3 regions of the Rhizobium sp. SRDI969 genome follow, and region 2 is predicted to be linked to each of the others. Evidence: riboswitches for the same ligand, from Rfam matches in the RefSeq annotation. Region 2 holds a riboswitch; each other region holds the start of a gene.

What was found. A riboswitch is a leader RNA that binds a small molecule or an ion and turns the genes downstream of it on or off. The one in region 2 is predicted to bind cobalamin.
Region 1: linked by a shared signal. The riboswitch ahead of bluB (5,6-dimethylbenzimidazole synthase) and the one ahead of nrdH (glutaredoxin-like protein NrdH) in region 2 are both predicted to bind cobalamin.
Region 3: linked by a shared signal. The riboswitch ahead of fdhA (formaldehyde dehydrogenase, glutathione-independent) and the one ahead of nrdH (glutaredoxin-like protein NrdH) in region 2 are both predicted to bind cobalamin.

Annotation. Positions count from the first base shown of each region.
Region 1 covers NZ_CP104035.1:2,234,530-2,240,733, reverse strand. Annotated here, with positions in the region: gene N2A41_RS11280 (3-deoxy-7-phosphoheptulonate synthase) at 1-335, opposite strand, end outside; gene N2A41_RS11275 (hypothetical protein) at 737-1,318, opposite strand; gene N2A41_RS11270 (methyl-accepting chemotaxis protein) at 1,379-3,253, opposite strand; gene N2A41_RS11265 (hypothetical protein) at 3,524-3,682, shown strand; cobalamin riboswitch at 3,650-3,836, shown strand; gene bluB (5,6-dimethylbenzimidazole synthase) at 3,879-4,568, shown strand; gene N2A41_RS11255 (DUF2865 domain-containing protein) at 4,642-5,736, opposite strand; partial or broken gene N2A41_RS11250 (ribonuclease H family protein) at 5,988-6,204, shown strand, end outside.
Region 2 covers NZ_CP104035.1:3,871,708-3,877,911, reverse strand. Annotated here, with positions in the region: gene N2A41_RS19205 (heavy metal translocating P-type ATPase) at 1-973, shown strand, start outside; cobalamin riboswitch at 1,137-1,360, shown strand; gene nrdH (glutaredoxin-like protein NrdH) at 1,638-1,859, shown strand; gene nrdI (class Ib ribonucleoside-diphosphate reductase assembly flavoprotein NrdI) at 1,869-2,273, shown strand; gene nrdE (class 1b ribonucleoside-diphosphate reductase subunit alpha) at 2,252-4,456, shown strand; gene nrdF (class 1b ribonucleoside-diphosphate reductase subunit beta) at 4,694-5,668, shown strand; gene N2A41_RS19180 (adenylate/guanylate cyclase domain-containing protein) at 5,773-6,204, shown strand, end outside.
Region 3 covers NZ_CP104039.1:152,895-159,098, reverse strand. Annotated here, with positions in the region: gene N2A41_RS32455 (DMT family transporter) at 1-345, shown strand, start outside; cobalamin riboswitch at 500-699, shown strand; gene fdhA (formaldehyde dehydrogenase, glutathione-independent) at 919-2,109, shown strand; gene N2A41_RS32445 (transporter substrate-binding domain-containing protein) at 2,194-2,997, opposite strand; gene N2A41_RS32440 (putative bifunctional diguanylate cyclase/phosphodiesterase) at 3,103-5,496, shown strand; gene N2A41_RS32435 (cysteine hydrolase family protein) at 5,578-6,162, shown strand.

The sequences.
Region 1 (6,204 bases), 1.6 Mb from region 2:
TGCGGGTCGTTCATCAGGCCCTTCCAGCCGACGGTCGTGCGGGGTTTTTCGAAGTAGACGCGCATGACGATCTCGAGATCGCCGGCGAAGCGGCGGCGCTGTTCCGCCAGCCGTTCGGCATATTCCCTGGCGGCAACGGGATCGTGGATGGAGCAGGGGCCGATGACGACGATCAGCCGGTCGTCTTCGCCCTGCAGGATCTTATGGATCGCATCACGGTTACTGGTCACGGTCTTACTGACATCAGCATTGCGGGGAATTTCCGCGATGATATCGGCGGGTTTGGTCAGCGGGGTGATTTCGACGATACGCAGATCGTCAATGGTATCAGACACGGTATGGCTCCTGTTTGGTCATACCGGCGGAACAAAAAAACCGCCAGGTAGACTAGCGGCTGTTCGGGTTGTCGTCGCGTCGAATTCAGTTACGCATGGACCCGCATCCGCTGAGAGTAGCGGTACCAATAAAATCGCGAGGCGCAGATTGATGTGATCGACATGAGAGGTATGTAGTGTCACGGCCACGCGTTGTCACGCAGAATTTTCTGCCTGAAAATCCGGCGTTCCCCGAGATGGCAACGGCTTCTGCGGAAGGGAGACCCCCCGGCGAGGCAAGAAGCGCGTCGCACTCGATCTCGTGCAGGCGACGCGCTCTAAGCTTTGTTTAAACCTGTCGCCCTAAAGATGCTTCCGGGCGACGGTCGTTCGCACTGTTCCAGAAGACTCAGTTCCTGAGATCACAGGGCGTCGACGTTCACGCCGACGGTGATGGCGCCGATCGGTGTTCCCTTGTCGTCTGATATCGTGACGCTTGCCTGCGACTGCAGTGTCTGGGTCGACTCATCCTTTTCGATCTCGTCGACGAAGACGGCGTCCTTGCCGGCTCCGAAGGACTTCTGGAACTTGGCCTCGTCGCCCTGCCAGTAATCCGATGTGGTGTCGCTTTGACCGACATTCAGGCCTTTTGTATCCATGACGAAGATTTCCGTGATCTTGCCGCCGGAAGCCTCCTTCTTCCCCTGAAGGAATTTCGACAGTGCGTTGTTGAGCACACCATCGATCATCGAGTGGTCTGAGCCATCGACTTCGGCACGCCACTTCTTGTCAAGGGCGTCGACATCAGCAGCATTGAGATTGGCGTTGGCAGCGTTCTGCGCCTTGATAGCCTCGATGATGGCGGGGTCGTTAAGCCAGGGCTTTACATCGCTTGTCACGTAGTCGGAGATCGGGGCAAGCTTGGCATCCTGTGCCATGGATACGCCCACGGGCATGGCAAATGCGGTGCAGGCCAAAAGAAATGCGGGCACGATTTTCTTCATAAGCGTTTCCTTCCTGATTATAGGTTGCTGAGAACTAAGGCTTATCGGATGCAGGCGACGTCAAAACTCCTCCCAGGCACCGGGAGCAGCGGCAACGGCGGCATTGCCTGCATGACGCTGCATGACGGCTCTGGGCTCGGGACGAGCTTGGCGGGCGGCTTGAACGGGTTTGGGCTGGCTGGCGGTAGACCCACCGACCACGAACCTGCCGGCCGAGTCCTGCAGCAGGCGTCCTTGCGACAGCAGTTCGTGGCAAGCCGCGTTGGTTTCCTCGACCATTGCCGCGTTCTGCTGTGTCGTCTGATCCATCTGGTTGATTGCGCTGTTGATTTCCTGCAGGCCCGTCGCCTGTTCGCGATAGGATTGGACGATGGAAGCGATGCTATCGCTGATGCGGTTGATCTGCTCCTCGATCTTCAGCAGGGCGTCACCGGTTTCGTTCACCAGCCCGACGCCCGCGGCAACTTCCTGGCCGGATACGTTGATCAGGTTCTTGATTTCCTTTGCGGCATTTGCCGACCGCTGAGCGAGTTCACGCACTTCCTGCGCGACAACAGCAAAACCCTTGCCGGCCTCGCCGGCGCGCGCCGCCTCGACACCGGCGTTCAGCGCCAGCAGGTTCGTCTGGAAGGCGATTTCGTCGATGACGCCGATAATGCGGCCGATCTGGCTCGAGGAGGTTTGAATCCGGTCCATCGCGCCGATTGCATCGCGCACCACCGTCGCCGAGACATGAGCGCTCCGCTTTGTCTCCTCGACCAACTGCCCGGCATTTTCAGCCCGTTGCGACGATGTTCTGACCGTGGTGGTCACCTCATCCAGTGCCGCAGCGGTCTGTTCCAATGCTGCTGCCTGTTGCTCGGTCCGCCTGGCGAGTTGATCCGCGGAGTTCGCCAGCTCGCTGGAGCCGGTTTCAACCGCCACGGAAGCGGTCTTTATCTCTGTCAGAGCGGCCGCGACCGCATCGACCATGTTGTTAAAATCCTGCCGCAATTTATCGAATTCGGGACCGAGATCGGCCAATTGTATCGAGAAATCGCCGGCGGCAAGCTTTTCCAATGCATTTGCGAGAGAGGTCATGACCAGCCGCTGGGTGTTGCTGGCTTCTTCGGTGAACAATACATTGCGCGCCCGTTCGGCGTCGAGCGAAGCGCTCTGCTCGGCAGCGGCCTGCTCTCTCTCGACCTTCGCAATCGCCTCGTGGCGGAAGACTTCCAACGCGCGTGCCAGAAAGCCGATCTCGTCGCCATTTTCCCTGTAGGTGACGGGAGAGGCCAGGTCGCCTTTCTGCAACGCGCTGATTCTCTCACTGAGGATCCTGATGGGCCGGCCAACGAGGCTGCGCATGGCGAGAAGGAAGGCAACGACGGCTATGGCGGTGATCGCGGACTGCGTGAGCAGCGAAATGAGAACTTTCTGCCTGACTTCGGAAGCGATTTTTTCGACGGACCAGTTCGTGACGACGTAACCGGTGGCCTTGCCCGACTTATCCAGCGGGAGCGGCGCGATGATCGTCACGACGCCGGCAGATATTCTACCGTCATCGATGGTCGTCTTTTCCGGTTTCGCGCTCAGGCTCTTCGCCAGATCGGTTGGTGCCGGCAAACCACTGACGCCATCGCGCGCCCAGGTATCGACGGCGGCAGGTTCGGCGTTGAATGCGGCAAACTGCACGAGATCGAGCGAGGGGTCGTCGCGGTAGAGCGAATAAGCCTCTCGAACGGCGTTCGCCTTCCCCCATTTCACGCCGCCCGCTGCCAGAGAGGCAAATTGCTCGGCATCCTTGGACCAGTTCGCCTTGGCGCCATCGATCAAGGCCCGGGTTTCGTACATCCAGGTATAGGTGGCGAAAGCGGAAATGCCGCAGAGGTTCACGGCAACGATAATCGCCGCCAGCTTGGCGGTCAGAGGCATCGTTTTCAAAAATTGGAACATTCCGCGGCGGCCTAGAATTGCGGCTCAGTCGGACATGTTCCGGACTGGCGTATCAATACGGGCATCGACGCTGACGGTCACATCATGAGCCCTCATGCCCATGTCCTGATAGCAACCCAAAACGCGTAAACGCAGTGTGTATTTGATGTGTGAATAAATCATAAAGTAGAATGGTGCTGGGGTACATGCGGGTCGTTTCACCCTGGCGCCTGCGGGCGCCAAGCCCAGCGAACCGGCGGGTACTGTCGTATCGTGCTGGACGGTGGAGGGATGGAGATACGCTGGGCAACGGCATTGATCGCGGTTGCCTGGCTGCTGTCGGCGTCATCGACATCGCCGAAGGCCATGCAGCGTGTCGGCGGCGTGCGGGCCGCCTTGCCGCCGCCGCGCTTTCCTGAAATAGATGCGCCGTCAGGTGCCCGCCGGTAAGGCGGGAGAATCGGGAATCCGGTGCAAAGCCGGAACGTGCCCAACGCTGTAAGGCCGACGTTTGCCGCTTATCACGCCACTGGCTTCTTGCCGGGAAGGCTGCGGCAGACGGATGACGCCCAGTCAGAAGACCGGCCTGGCTAGATAGACCGATCCGCGCGGACGGCGGGGCGGTTGCGTTGTTGGGGATTTGACGATGCGACCCTTTGATGAGGATGCCCTTTCGGCGGCGTCCGGTTTTTCCTTGGCCGAACGCGAGGCCGTCTATCATGCGATCATGACGCGGCGCGACGTTCGCAGCCAGTTCCTGCCTGATCCCTTGCCAGACGATGTCGTGGAGCGTCTGTTGACGGCCGCCCATCACGCGCCGTCGGTTGGTTTCATGCAGCCGTGGAATTTCATTCTGGTGAAAAGCCCGACTGTGCGGGCGCGCGTCCGGAATGCCTTTGCCAGCGCCAACGAGGAGGCGGCGCTGATGTTCGAAGGCGAACGGCGGCAGGCATATCGTTCGCTTAAGCTCGAAGGCATTACGGAGGCGCCGCTCGGGATCTGCGTGACCTGCGATCCCACCCGCGGCGGCAGCGTGGTGCTGGGGCGTACGCACAATCCGAGGATGGATAGCTATTCCACAGTCTGCGCCATCCAGAACCTCTGGCTTGCCGCGCGGGCGGAAGGGGTCGGCGTCGGCTGGGTCAGCATCTTTCATGAAGGCGACCTGAAGAGCATTCTCGGCATACCCGAGCATATCGAGGTGGTCGCCTGGCTCTGTGCCGGTTTCGTCGATCGGCTCTATGACGAGCCGGAACTCTCCGTCAAAGGCTGGCGGCAGCGGCTGCCGCTTGAGGAACTCGTCTTTCATGATGGATGGGGACGAAGCGAGCCCTAAATAAAGTGCGTCGCATCGAAGACGCATGTCGTAGTCCCAAAACCGCCGCGCGGTTTGGGTGGCTTGATTGATATCACTGCTGTTGTTGTGGTTGCGGGCCCGGCGTTGCCGGATTGGTGAGGTCGATCGAGCCCTGATCGCCGGCGAGAAACTGGGGGCCGACCTGACGGACGCGGTTCTGCGTCGGATCGTAGGGGCGCTCGGGAACGGATGGTTGCGGCGCAGCTGCGGCATCCTTCGCCGGGGGATTGGTGCGGATAGTGGTAATGGAGCTCTGCTGCGGTGGTTCGCTCACCACCTGCTTGCCGCGCATCTCCTCATAATAGGCGGTGAGATTGCAGGCGCAGGAGGACTTTTCCCCGGGCGTGCGGTTCTTGTAGGCAAAGGCATTTTTCATGGCGCTGTAGGGCGTGCCCGTTGCGACCGAGATCATGTTCGAGGCTTCGGTGCTCGTCACGTCACGATAGAACAGTTCGGTCTCGATGCCCGGGCACATCTTGGCGCAGGTCTGTGCGTCGCGGCCGAAATCGACCGATGTGGCGTTCGAACTGATCGGAAAGAAGCCGCCGTCACAGCTGCGCACGCACATGGTGCTGACCGGCGAGAGCATTTCGGCCCGCGGCACGCCGTAACGCGGATCGACCTCTTCACCGCCGCCGAGCGGAATAAAGGTGTCGGTGCGCATCGCCTGTTCTTCGACGCTCGGGGCGAGGTCGTCGGCGCTGCGATCGCTCGGGGCATAGAAGTTTTCGCTGTTGCAGCCATTGCGGTCGAGAGCGGCGGTCAGCTCGCGGCGCGCGTCCTCATTGCCGTCGGTCTGGTTGCGCAGCTCGTCACGGCGGTCCTGGAGATAGCGGATGTTGTCGATCATCCGGGCTTCGGACTGCGACAGCTCGGCGCAATAATCGGCATTTTCGCCGCCGATGACGACCATGCTGCCCGAGGTGCAGCCGTTGCCGCGCAGCTCGTTGCGGACCTTGCGCAGCTCGAGGTTCTGCTCGGCCATGGCGCTGGCATATTGGCGCGCTTCCGGACCGTTGGTATTGCCGATCGACCGCGGCAGGTCGGCGAGGCGGCCACGCAGATCCTCACAGATAGTAATGGACTGCCCGGCAGCGGGCGCTGCGAAGACAAGGAAGAGGGCAAGAGACAGGTTTCGGCGTTTCACGGCGTCGCCCCGGAATGAGCAAAGAATCGATCGGTCACTGTCGGCGTCCATCCGCCGCGCCTTGTCTCTTAGCTTGTTTCTCTTAATAAGCTTGGAGATATTCCTAGCGTATTTTCGGGATTTTATCCAGCGGACAGCCAAAGACCCAGTGTTCGATTATGAAGAAGCTGCCGATGGTAATCAACGAGGCCAAGTGCCCACTCCAATCTCCTGGGGCGCTTGAGAAACGTACTCATATCCGGACGCTGAAAATGACAGGAATTGCCAATGAACTCAGCTCCCGCAACGATAGTCGGGCTGCCGGAAACCCAACACGGCTTCCACGTCTTCGTGGACGGCTGTTATGAACCCGGTCCTGGGCACGGAGGTTGGGCATTCGTCGTTTATTGCGATGCCGCGGAAATTGCGTCCGGCTTCGGTGGCGCGGAAGATTCCGCCAATAATTCGATGGAAGTGATGGCCGTCCTC
Region 2 (6,204 bases):
GCTGCTGATGAAGGGCGGCGCGGTGCTGGAAACGCTCGGCAAGGTGACGATGGTCGCCTTCGACAAGACAGGCACGCTGACGGAAGGCAGGCCTCAGGTCACCGATATCATCTCCTTCGGATTGAGCGAGGCGCAGGTGCTGTCGCGCGCGGCGGTGCTGGAGCAGGGTTCCAGCCATCCGCTGGCGTTGGCGATCCTCAACCGCGCCAAGTCAGACGGCGTTCCCGTGCCGCCGGCCTTCGAGCTGGAAGCGCTGGCGGGCAGGGGCGTCAGCGGCAAAGTCGGCGGCGAGACGCTGGACCTGCTGTCGCCGCCCGCCGCCCGTGAGCGCGGGGCGCTCAGTGCTGAACAGGATGCACGCATCGCGGCGCTGAACGACGAGGGCAAGAGCCTGTCGGTGCTGCTCGTCAACGGTGTTGCGGCGGGTTTGATCGCCATGCGCGACGAGCCGCGCGAGGATGCCGAGGCCGGGCTCGCTGCCCTCAAATCAGCAGGCGTCAAGGCGATGATGCTGACGGGCGACAACAAACGGACGGCGGCAGCCGTTGCCGGCATGCTCGGCATCGACTGGCGCGGCGAGATGATGCCTGAGGACAAGCAGCGGGTCGTCGGCGAATTGAAGCACCAGGGCTTCATCGTCGCCAAGGTCGGCGACGGCATCAATGATGCTCCGGCGCTGGCTGCTGCCGATATCGGCATTGCTATGGGCGGCGGCACCGATGTGGCGCTCGAGACGGCGGATGCCGCCGTGCTGCACGGACGCGTCGGCGACGTGGCGCGGATGATCGAACTTTCCAAACGCACGATGCGCAACATCCTGCAGAACATCACCATCGCACTCGGGCTGAAGGCGGTGTTCCTAGTGACGACGATCGCCGGCATTACCGGGCTCTGGCCGGCGATCCTCGCTGATACCGGCGCTACCGTGCTGGTCACGATCAACGCGCTGCGGCTGCTTCGAATAAAAATATGAATATCGTTTCGGGGAGCCGGCTTCTGTCGGCTCTTTCTGACCGGTTCTCCACAGCGCCTTTTCGTTAACGCTTCATTATCCACATCATACACGGGCGCGGCGATTCGTTGCCGCCATTGCTGCAGCGCCACAACTACTTGTTGACGTCATCAGCGATTCGAGTACCATATCTAGTGTTCGAGGTTCCGTCGATTCGTGAGGATCGGCGGCTAAGACGGGAATACGGTGCGCCTCGCCATCATGGCGAAGCAATGCCGGAGCTGCCCCCGCAACTGTAAGCGGCGAGCAACTGTCCGATTTCTGGTCACTGGAGCATGATGCTCCGGGAAGGCTGGGCAGGAGCGTTGACCCGTGAGCCAGGAGACCTGCCTCGAACGAAACGTCCACGGGCGGGGTGTCCGGAAGGTCGCGTTGCATGGCTGCGGGGAATGTCCGCATCGCGTTTCGCAGGCCCGAGCCTCCGCCCCCGAAACCTTCGTATTGTGCCACTTCGGGGTGAAGTCATGTCAGTATCTCAGTTCAGGCCGCCACCCGCTGGAGGTAGAGGGCGGAGTACGCCCAGCGGCTGAACAGCCGCATAGCTCAAATCACCAGAGATTTTTCGACGGATATCGGCAGATTTCCGATCGATCTCCTGCGTCCCAATCGCGTCACGAGGAATATCATGACCATTACCGTCTACAGCAAGCCTGCCTGCGTCCAGTGCACCGCCACCTACCGTGCCCTCGACCGGTTGGGTGTCGATTATGACATCGTCGATATCTCGCAGGATGCCGAAGCGCTCGATCGCGTCCGCAGCCTCGGCTACATGCAGGCGCCTGTCGTCATCGCCGGCGAGCAGCATTGGGCGGGCTTCCGCCCCGACATGATCAGCGCACTTTCCTGAGGAAAGGCGATGGCTCTGATCGTCTATTATTCCAGCCGATCCGAGAACACCCATCGGTTCGTCGCCAAGCTCGGACTGCGCGCAACGCGCATTCCGCCAAGTGGCGCTGACGCGTTCCATATCCGCGAACCCTTCGTGCTTGTTGTGCCGACCTATAGCGGCGACGGCGGCAAGGGTGCCGTTCCCAAGCAGGTGATCCGTTTCCTCAACGATGCGGAAAACCGAGGACACATCCGCGGCGTGATTGCCGCGGGCAACAGCAATTTCGGCGAGACATACGGGCTCGCCGGCGACGTCATCTCGAAGAAATGCCAGGTGCCTTACCTCTACCGGTTCGAGCTGCTGGGCACGGAAGCGGATGTCGCCAACGTCAAACACGGAATGGAACGGTTTTGGACACGGGAACAACTCTGACGCGGGATGCGGGCGCAAAACCGCATAACACTTTTGCTCATCCCGCCGGCGAACGCCCTTTGAAAGCGGCGGAAACGCTCGACTATCACGCGCTGAATGCGATGCTGAACCTCTATGACGATGAGGGCAGGATCCAGCTCGACAAGGATCGTTTGGCTGCCAAGCAGTATTTCCTGCAGCATGTGAACCAGAACACGGTGTTCTTTCACAACCTCCGGGAAAAGCTCGATTACCTCGTCACCGAGGGTTACTACGAGCAGGAGGTTCTCGACCAGTATTCCTTCAATTTCGTGCGCGACCTGTTCGACCAGGCCTATGCCAAGAAATTCCGTTTCCCGACCTTCCTCGGCGCCTTCAAATACTACACCAGCTATACGCTGAAGACCTTCGACGGAAAGCGCTATCTCGAGCGTTATGAGGACCGCATCTGCATGGTGGCGCTGGCGCTCGCGCGCGGCGACGAGGGGCTTGCCCGCGACATGGTCGAGGAGATCATTTCCGGCCGCTTCCAGCCGGCGACGCCGACCTTTCTCAATGCCGGCAAGAAGCAGCGCGGCGAACTGGTTTCCTGCTTCCTGCTGCGCGTTGAGGACAATATGGAATCGATCGGCCGGTCGATCAATTCGGCGCTGCAATTGTCGAAGCGTGGTGGCGGCGTGGCGCTGTCATTGACGAACATCCGCGAGGCGGGCGCGCCGATCAAACATATCGAGAACCAATCGTCAGGCATCATCCCGGTGATGAAGCTGCTCGAAGACAGTTTCTCCTATGCCAACCAGCTCGGCGCGCGCCAGGGCGCGGGGGCCGTCTATCTCAATGCCCACCACCCCGATATCATGCGCTTCCTCGATACCAAGCGCGAAAATGCCGACGAGAAGATCCGCATCAAGACACTGTCGCTCGGCGTCGTCGTGCCCGACATCACCTTCGAACTCGCGAGGAACAACGAGGACATGTACCTGTTCTCGCCCTATGACGTGGAGCGCGTCTATGGCGTGCCCTTCACCGAGATTTCGGTGACGGAAAAGTACCGCGAGATGGCGGACGACGCCCGCATCTCCAAAAAGAAGATCAAGGCGCGCGAGTTCTTCCAGGTGCTTGCCGAAATCCAGTTCGAGAGCGGCTATCCCTACATCATGTTCGAGGACACGGTGAACCGGGCGAACCCGATCGCCGGGCGCATCTCGATGAGCAATCTCTGCTCGGAGATCCTGCAGGTGAGCGAGGCCAGCGAATATCATGACGACCTTTCCTACAAACATCTCGGCAAGGATATTTCCTGCAATCTCGGCTCGCTGAATATCGCCGCGGCAATGGATTCGGGCGATTTCGGCAAGACGATCGAGACCTCGATCCGGGCGCTGACTGCCGTTTCCGACATGAGCCACATCTCTTCGGTTCCCTCGATCGAGAAGGGCAATGACGAGAGCCATGCGATCGGCCTCGGCCAGATGAATCTGCACGGCTACCTCGCCCGCGAACGCATCTTCTACGGCTCCGAGGAAGGCGTCGATTTCACCAATATCTATTTCTATACGGTGACCTATCACGCAATCCGCGCCTCGAACCTTTTGGCGGTCGAGCGGGGCACAAGTTTCAAGGGCTTCGAGGAGTCGAAATATGCCTCCGGCGAATATTTCGACAAATATACAGACCGGCTCTGGCACCCGGCGACGGAGGCGGTGAGGACGCTGTTCGAGACGTCGGGCATTCACATTCCGACGCAGGAAGATTGGGCGGCATTGAAGACGGCGGTGATGGCCTCCGGCCTCTATAACCAGAACCTGCAGGCGGTGCCGCCGACGGGCTCGATCTCCTATATCAACCACTCGACCTCCTCGATCCATCCGATCGTCTCGAAGATCGAGATCCGCAAGGAGGGCAAGATCGGCCGCGTCTACTATCCGGCGCCGTTCATGACCAACGACAATCTCGACTATTATCAGGACGCCTATGAGATCGGGCCGGAGAAGATCATCGACACCTATGCGGCGGCGACCCAGCATGTCGACCAGGGCCTGTCGCTGACCTTGTTCTTCCGCGATACGGCAACGACGCGCGACATCAACAAGGCGCAGATCCACGCCTGGAAGAAGGGCATCAAGACGATCTACTACATCCGCCTTCGCCAGATGGCGCTGTCCGGCACCGAGGTGCAGGGCTGCGTGTCTTGTACACTGTAAGTTGATATTTCGCGCCGGAGCATTTTCCCCTCACCCTAATCCTCTCCCCGTTCTGACGGGGAGAGGGGACTTGCCACACGAACCGGCAATAAAGACGGAAAAGGGCGCGGCATGTCCTCTTCGCCCCGCTGGCGGGGGTCCGTAGGACGGGTCGAGACCAGTGGCTCGACCCAGGCAACGGTGCCGGCAGGCGGATGAGGGGCAAATCCGGACACATTTCTCAAGAGGGACGACCTAATGAACATGCAAATCAAACCCGCCTCCCGCGTGCGCGCCATCAATTGGAACCGCATCGAGGACGACAAGGATCTCGAAGTCTGGAACCGGCTCACCGGCAATTTCTGGCTGCCGGAAAAGGTGCCGCTTTCCAACGACATTCCCTCCTGGGCAACGCTGACGCCGGCCGAGCAGCAGCTGACCATCCGCGTCTTCACCGGGTTGACGCTGCTCGACACGATCCAGAACGGCGTCGGCTCCATCCGGCTGATGGAGGATGCGGTCACCCCGCACGAGGAGGCGGTACTTTCCAACGTCTCCTTCATGGAAGCGGTGCATGCGCGCTCCTATTCCTCGATTTTCTCGACGCTGTGCTCGACGCCTGATGTCGATGATGCCTATCGCTGGTCGGAGGAGAACGAATTCCTGCAGCGGAAATCGGCGCTGATCATGGAGCAGTATCGCTCCGGCGATCCGCTGAAGAAGAAGGTCGCGAGCGCCTTCCTCGAAAGCTTCCTGTTCTATTCCGGCTTCTACCTGCCGATGTACTGGTCGAGCCGTGCCAAGCTGACCAACACGGCCGACATGATCCGGCTGATCATCCGCGACGAAGCGGTGCACGGCTATTATATCGGCTACAAGTTCCAGCGCGGGCTGGAACGGCTCGGCGACGAGCGGAAGCAGGAGACCAAGGATTTCGCCTTCGAGCTGCTGCTCGAGCTCTATGACAACGAGGCGAAATATACCGAGGCGCTCTATGACGGCGTCGGGTTGACCGAGGACGTCAAGAAATTCCTGCATTACAATGCCAACAAGGCGCTGATGAACCTAGGCTATGAGGCGCTGTTCCCGGCCGAGGCCTGCAAGGTCAATCCGGCGATCCTGTCGGCGCTTTCGCCGAATGCCGACGAGAACCACGACTTCTTCTCCGGCTCTGGTTCCTCCTATGTCATCGGCAAGGCGGTGGCGACTGAGGACGAGGACTGGGATTTCTGAGGCTTGATCGCCGTCTGCCTCTTATCATTTGCTCTCTGATCGCCCACATTCAGCGGAAACTAAATTCGGTCCTCGCCGATGATGCGGCATAGCGGGAGTTTTTGATGTCGTCTTTTTTGAACAAGGTCGGGACTCTCGAGGCGGGCGAAGGCGTCTGGCCGATCCGCAGAAGACGGATTCTCGACTGGCTGGTGAACGAGACGCGCGGCGAGCGATTCATCGACAATATCCTGGTGGACATGTGCGAGAAGCTGCAGGCGGCAGGAGTGCCGGTGGCGCGGGCGACATTGCATTTCAGGACGAACCATCCGCAATGGGTCGGTGCCCGCATTCTCTGGAAAGAAGGCCTGGCGGAAGCGAAGATCGACACTTTCGCCTATGGTGTCGAAAACACGCCGGAGTTCCTCAGGAGTCCCGTCAATGCGATCCATCAGGGTGCGGAGGAGGTACGCAAACAGCTGGAAGACGCAGCCGACGGCGGCGAGGATTCATTCTACCAGGAACTGCGCGATGACGGCCTCACGGAGTATATCGCC
Region 3 (6,204 bases), on a different replicon from region 2:
ACCGTGATCAGCGCCTTCTTGACGCTCGTCATCTTCGCTCCGTTCGGTTCGGTCGGCTCGCTGGACCTGCACAACTGGATCGTTCTTGCCGCCTTCGGCGCGACCAATTTCTCCCTCGCGCTGGTGCTTTTCCTTGCCGGGGCGAAGCGGATGCCGCCGGCGGAGGCGGCGCTGATCGGCACGATGGAAATCGTGCTCACGCCCTTCTGGGTTTGGCTGCTATTTTCCGAAGAGCCGCCCGTCGCCACCTTTTTCGGCGGCGCGATCATCCTCGCCACGGTGTTCTGGCACACGGCACTCGACGTCAGCCGCAGCCGGCGACCGCGTCGCGCCTCAAGTCTTTAGGCCGCGATTAAATCTTTCGGGACGAACCGGAAAACCGCCGTATTCGCGGGATCAACTATTTCTCCTGCGCAGCGATCTTTTGCGACTTTACCGACTGTCGTCTTTGAGTTGCGCGCATGTCGTTTTCTTGATCGCTGTTTTCCGTCAGGCATGGTTTGTTTGTTGTGTCCAAGGCGCTATCTCGCAAACTGGCGAAATGGACCATTGGCAGCCGGCCCGACGCCGGCGCTGCCCCGCAGCGGTAGAAGAACTGAAATCCTCAAGGAAATCGCCGGATAGACATCCGGAAAGATATCGAGATGGATCGGAAGGAGATTCTGGAGCCGGAAACCAGCTCTTGCGCAGCAAATCGACGGATTGCGGCAGACGGTCACGAGCGGAACGACAGGCGAAAACCGTTGCGTTCACTCCTCTACTGGATCCAATCTGTCCGTTTTGAAAATTCGAATATCGCCCGGTGCGGCGGTATCCGCGTGTTTTGGACACCGGGCTGCAGAGGAGGCAGGCCGGAGGGAAGTTGCCATCGACTGCATCGGTTGCACATCGAGGCATTCAAACAAGTGGGAGGAATCCATGAGCAAAAATAGAGGCGTCGTCTATCTCCGGCCGGGCAAGGTCGAAGTTCGCGACATCGACGACCCGAAGCTGGAAGCGCCCGACGGCCGCCGCATCGAACACGGCGTTATCCTGAAGGTGATCTCGACCAATATCTGCGGCTCCGATCAGCACATGGTTCGCGGCCGCACGACGGCGATGCCGGGCCTGGTCCTCGGTCATGAAATCACCGGCGAGATCATCGAGAAAGGCATCGACGTCGAGATGCTCGACATCGGCGATATCGTCTCGGTGCCGTTCAATGTCGCCTGCGGCCGCTGCCGCTGCTGCAAGTCCCAGGATACCGGCGTCTGCTTGACGGTAAACCCCGCCCGCGCCGGCGGTGCTTACGGTTATGTCGACATGGGCGGCTGGATCGGCGGACAGGCACGCTATGTCACCATTCCCTATGCAGATTTCAACCTGCTGAAAATCCCCGATCGGGACAAGGCAATGGCGAAGATCCGGGACCTCACCATGCTCTCCGACATTCTGCCCACCGGCTTCCATGGCGCCGTGCGTGCAGGCGTTGGAGTAGGCTCGACCGTCTACGTCGCCGGCGCCGGCCCCGTCGGCCTTGCGGCTGCCGCCTCGGCTCGCATTCTCGGTGCTGCGGTCGTGATGATCGGTGATTTCAACAAGGACCGTCTGGCACATGCGGCGAAGGTCGGCTTCGAACCGATCGACCTGTCGAAGAGCGACCGTCTTGGCGACATGATCGCACAGGTCGTCGGCACCAACGAAGTGGACAGCGCCATCGATGCGGTCGGCTTCGAGGCGCGCGGCCACTCGGGCGGGGAACAGCCGGCGATCGTCCTCAATCAGATGATGGAGATTACCCGTGCCGCGGGTTCGATCGGCATTCCCGGCCTCTACGTCACCGAGGATCCGGGCGCCGTCGACAACGCCGCCAAACACGGCAATCTCTCGCTCCGCTTCGGGCTCGGATGGGCCAAGGCGCAGTCCTTCCACACCGGCCAGACTCCGGTGATCAAATATAATCGTCAACTCATGCAGGCGATCCTCCACGACCGGCTGCCCATTGCCGATATCGTCAACGCCAAGGTCATCCCGCTCGACGATGCCGCCAGTGGATATGAGAGCTTCGACCACGGAGCGGCGACAAAATATGTCCTCGATCCGCACGGTGAGCTCGCGAAAGCCGCGTAGCGGTTACGACTGAGGACTTTACACAATAGGAATGGTCGGCGGTAAACCGGCCATTCCGCATTTGCCACATGACAATTTGACGAATTACTGGATGCTGAACGGGAAATATTTTGCGTTGATCATGTCATAGGTCCCGTCCGCCTTGATACTTTTCAGCGCTTCGTTCAGGCGCGTCAAACGCTCCTTGTCGTCCAGGCGCAGCGCGATGCCGGCACCTTCGCCGAAGTATGTGACGTCGACCAGATCCGGCCCTTTGAACTCGCAGCAGGTTCCCGCCTTGGTGTTGGCGATCCAGTCGTAGATGGCGAGTTTGTCCTCCAGGATGATATCGACGCTGCCGTCCGACAACCCCTTGTACAATTCAGGCGAAGACCGGAAGACCTTCTTTTTCATCTCCGGATAGAGATGGTTGGCGTAGGATTCCTGCGCCGTCGACGACGTCACCCCGAGGATCTTGCCGCTGAGGCCGGCGGGGCTGACATCATTGATCGACGAATCCTTCCGAGCGATGAACACCGACGGGCTGTTGTAGTATTTTTCAGTGAAGGCAACCTTTTGACGCCGCTCAAGGCTCATCGACATGGATGAGATGATCGCGTCGTATTTGTCGGCAACGAGATCGGGGATGATGTCGTCCCACTTCTCGATGATGAATTGGCATTCGAACTTGCCAACCTCGCACAGGGCATTGGCAATATCGATGTCGAAGCCCTGAAGCTCGTTATTTGCATCGAGATAGTTGAAGGGCGGAAACGCACCTTCGACGGCAATTCTCATCGGCATGCGATCTTGCGCAGCCACCTCGAACGGCGAGGCGGCCAAAAAGATACCGATCCCGCCTGCCATCAGCGCTCCGCGCAATATAGTCCGTATGGATATGCGCAACATCGTCAGGAGCTCCTTGGGGCATAGTCGATCTCGCCCTATAGTGCGCCGCAGCCTTTAATTCTACGTGAACGCTTCTTTGTTAGCTTCGACGAATACGCCCACGTCGTGGTGTTCAGGGGTCCAGGCTTGCACATCGTTCTTCCTTCCAGCTCCAACACGTTTCAGAAATCCTGGATCGCTTCGGGAAGAATTCTGTTTCTGATTGCCGTCAGCGGACTTGGCGCTATCGGTCTTGTCGTGCTTTCGGCACTGTGGGCGGGAACCGAGAGCGACGCTGCCGCTCTTGATCGACAGCGCCAGCTTGTAAATGCCCGCCTGCTGGAGCAGGTCGATCAAGTCGCGCATGTTATCGGCCAGTTCGGCAACGGCTATCTCACACGCGTTTATCCGGCCGCCCGGTCGACCGGAGGTTCCTCCAGCCTCGATGCCGTTCTGACGGCGGCGGCCGGAAGTGCGATCAGCCAAACCGCAATGTCCGCCTTCGGCTACGATCAGGCCTTTGTCGTCGACGAGAAGGCGCAACTGCTCATGCTGGCGGATGCCCAAACGGAAAAGCGTTATCGCTGGATGAAGCCTCTCTTCTTGCCCCTCCTTCGGGATGCCCGCCTTGGGGTAAGACAAGGCACGGTTTCCAACGAACGAACGCCGTCTTCAATGGAAAGCCGCCTTGCGAGTGCCGCCCGCTCCAACCGTGCGCTCGCCAATCTGATGCGGCTGGAAGGTCGGCCGACGATCGTCGGCATCGTCGCCATCAACGAGACCAATGAGAGGCAGAGCCAGCCGACGCGGCAATTCCTGCTCGTCGTGCGCTTTATCGATGGTGCGGCGCTGGACGAATTGAGCCGGCAACAGGGCCTTAACGGCGCCCGCTTCGCGCGCACGGCCGATGCAGACGAAAACGAGGTTGCGTTCCAGATTGACGCCACGGCAAACGGCGAACCGATCGGCTTTATCGTATGGCGGCCCGATCTTCCCGGTTCGAGGGTGATCGGCCGATTGATGCCGGCGCTTTCGATTGCCGCCTTGGTGATCGCGATCCTGTTCTCGGTCTTGCTGGTGCGCCTGCGAAGCAGTCTCGGCGAGTTGAAGAAAAGCGAACTGCATGCAAGGCAGCTTGCCTTGCATGACGTGCTCACCAATCTTCCCAACCGCGCTTTGTTCGCGATCAGGTTTGACGAGTGCCTGGCCGAGACACGGAACTCGGCCGAGCGCTCGGCAGTCGCACTTCTCGACCTCGACCGCTTCAAAGCCGTAAACGACACGTTCGGCCATGCCGCCGGCGATGAGCTCATCAGAATGGCTGCGGAGCGGATCCGCTCCGTGCTTCGTCCGGGGGACACGCTGGCCCGGCTCGGAGGCGATGAGTTCGCTCTGCTTCTCCGGGACATCAAAGATCATGACCACGTTTTACCGGCAATCTGCGAAGCGATCGTTGCCGAACTTGGCAAGCCCTTCCCGCTTTTGAGGGGCGAGGCCGTCGCGCGCGTCGGCGGCTCGATCGGCGTGACCGTCGTGCCGGACGCCGGACGGAATGCCGATGACATCATGCGCTACGCCGACGTTGCGCTGTACGAGGCAAAGATGGGCGGGAGAGGCCAGTGGCGTCTCTATTCACCGTCCATGGACGGCGGCCGGAATGCGCGCGACATTCTCAAGAACGAATTGCGGGACGTTCTGGCCAAAAGCATGGCCTCATCCACTGATGGTCCACACGTCGATCCGAGTGCGAACCGGCCCGACTTCGGATCGCTCGAGGTCTATTACCAAACGGTCCATTGCGCTGAGGCAGGATACGCGGCGTCGGGCGCGGAGGCTCTGGTGCGTTGGCGTCACAGTCAGCGCGGACTATTGACGCCTGCCAGCTTTATCCCTGTCGCCGAGGAGGGCGGTCTCATCGATGCTCTCGGTTTCTGGGTGTTGCGCGAAGCCTGCAGAGCCGCCTGCAAATGGCCGGAAGACACGTTTGTTGCGGTCAACGTGTCTCCCGCCCAGTTGAGAAGACCGAATTTCGCCGAGGAAGTCTTCACCGTGCTTGAGGAGAGCGGCCTGCAGCCGTCCCGGCTCGAGCTCGAGCTTACCGAATCTTCGCTGATCGAGGACGACTCAGACGTCTATACGGTGCTGAAGTCGCTGCGCAGCCGGGGTGTTCAGGTTTCGCTCGACGATTTCGGGACCGGCTTTTCATGCCTCAGCCATCTGCTGCGCTTCGATATCGACCGCATCAAGATCGATCGATCGTTCGTCTCACAACTCGGCACAAAAGCCAACGGGGCGGCAGTCATCGGCGCCATCGTCGCGCTCAGCCGCAACCTCGGTATCTCGACGACGGCCGAAGGGGTCGAAACCGAATATCAACGCGACTTTCTGGCCGCCCTCGGCTGCACCGACCTCCAAGGCTACTTCTTCTCCAAACCGGTTCCTCTGTACGAGCTTGATAGTTTCCGGAATGCTGAGAGCACCGCCGGATTGCTGACGATTGCTCCAGGCGCCGTCGCGTAAGAGGCTTCTGATCTTCCGCTGGTCAGGGGAACTTTCGTCGCATGCAACAGTTGACGCCCCGAAGACCGGAAGGAGGATCTGATGGGCGAGGTCGGCGAGTGGCGGCACCTTTGCGTCGACATGCAGCGGATGTTTGCCGAAGACACGCCATGGCACGTTCCCTGGATGGCGCGGGTCTCTCCCCAGATCGAAGAACTGGCCGGCCGGCACCCGTCACGAACGATCTTTACTCGCTTCCTGCCGCCCGAGCGTGCGGATGACATGCCGGGGAAATGGCGGGATTATTACCGGAAGTGGTGGATGATGACGGGCGAACATCTTCCGCGCGACTTGATCGATGTGGCTTCGTCGCTGAGGGCGTTGGTGCCGCCGGCAAGGTATTTCGACAAGCGCACTTATTCCCCTTGGATCGACGGGCGCCTTCATACGGCCCTTCAGTCGGAGCGGGTCGATACCCTGGTGATCACCGGCGGTGAAACGGATGTCTGCGTGCTTGCCACGACGCTCGGCGCGATCGATCTCGCCTATCGTGTCATCGTGCTGAAGGACGCTGTCTGCAGTAGCGCCGACGACACCTATGATGCGTCGCTGGAACTTCTGCACGATCGGTTTTCCGTGCAGCTCGAACTTATCGAGACCGAGGAATTTTTGAGGGGCGTTGGCTAAAGCATGTCGCGCAAAACTGTGCGGCGGCTTTGCGCGCACGAC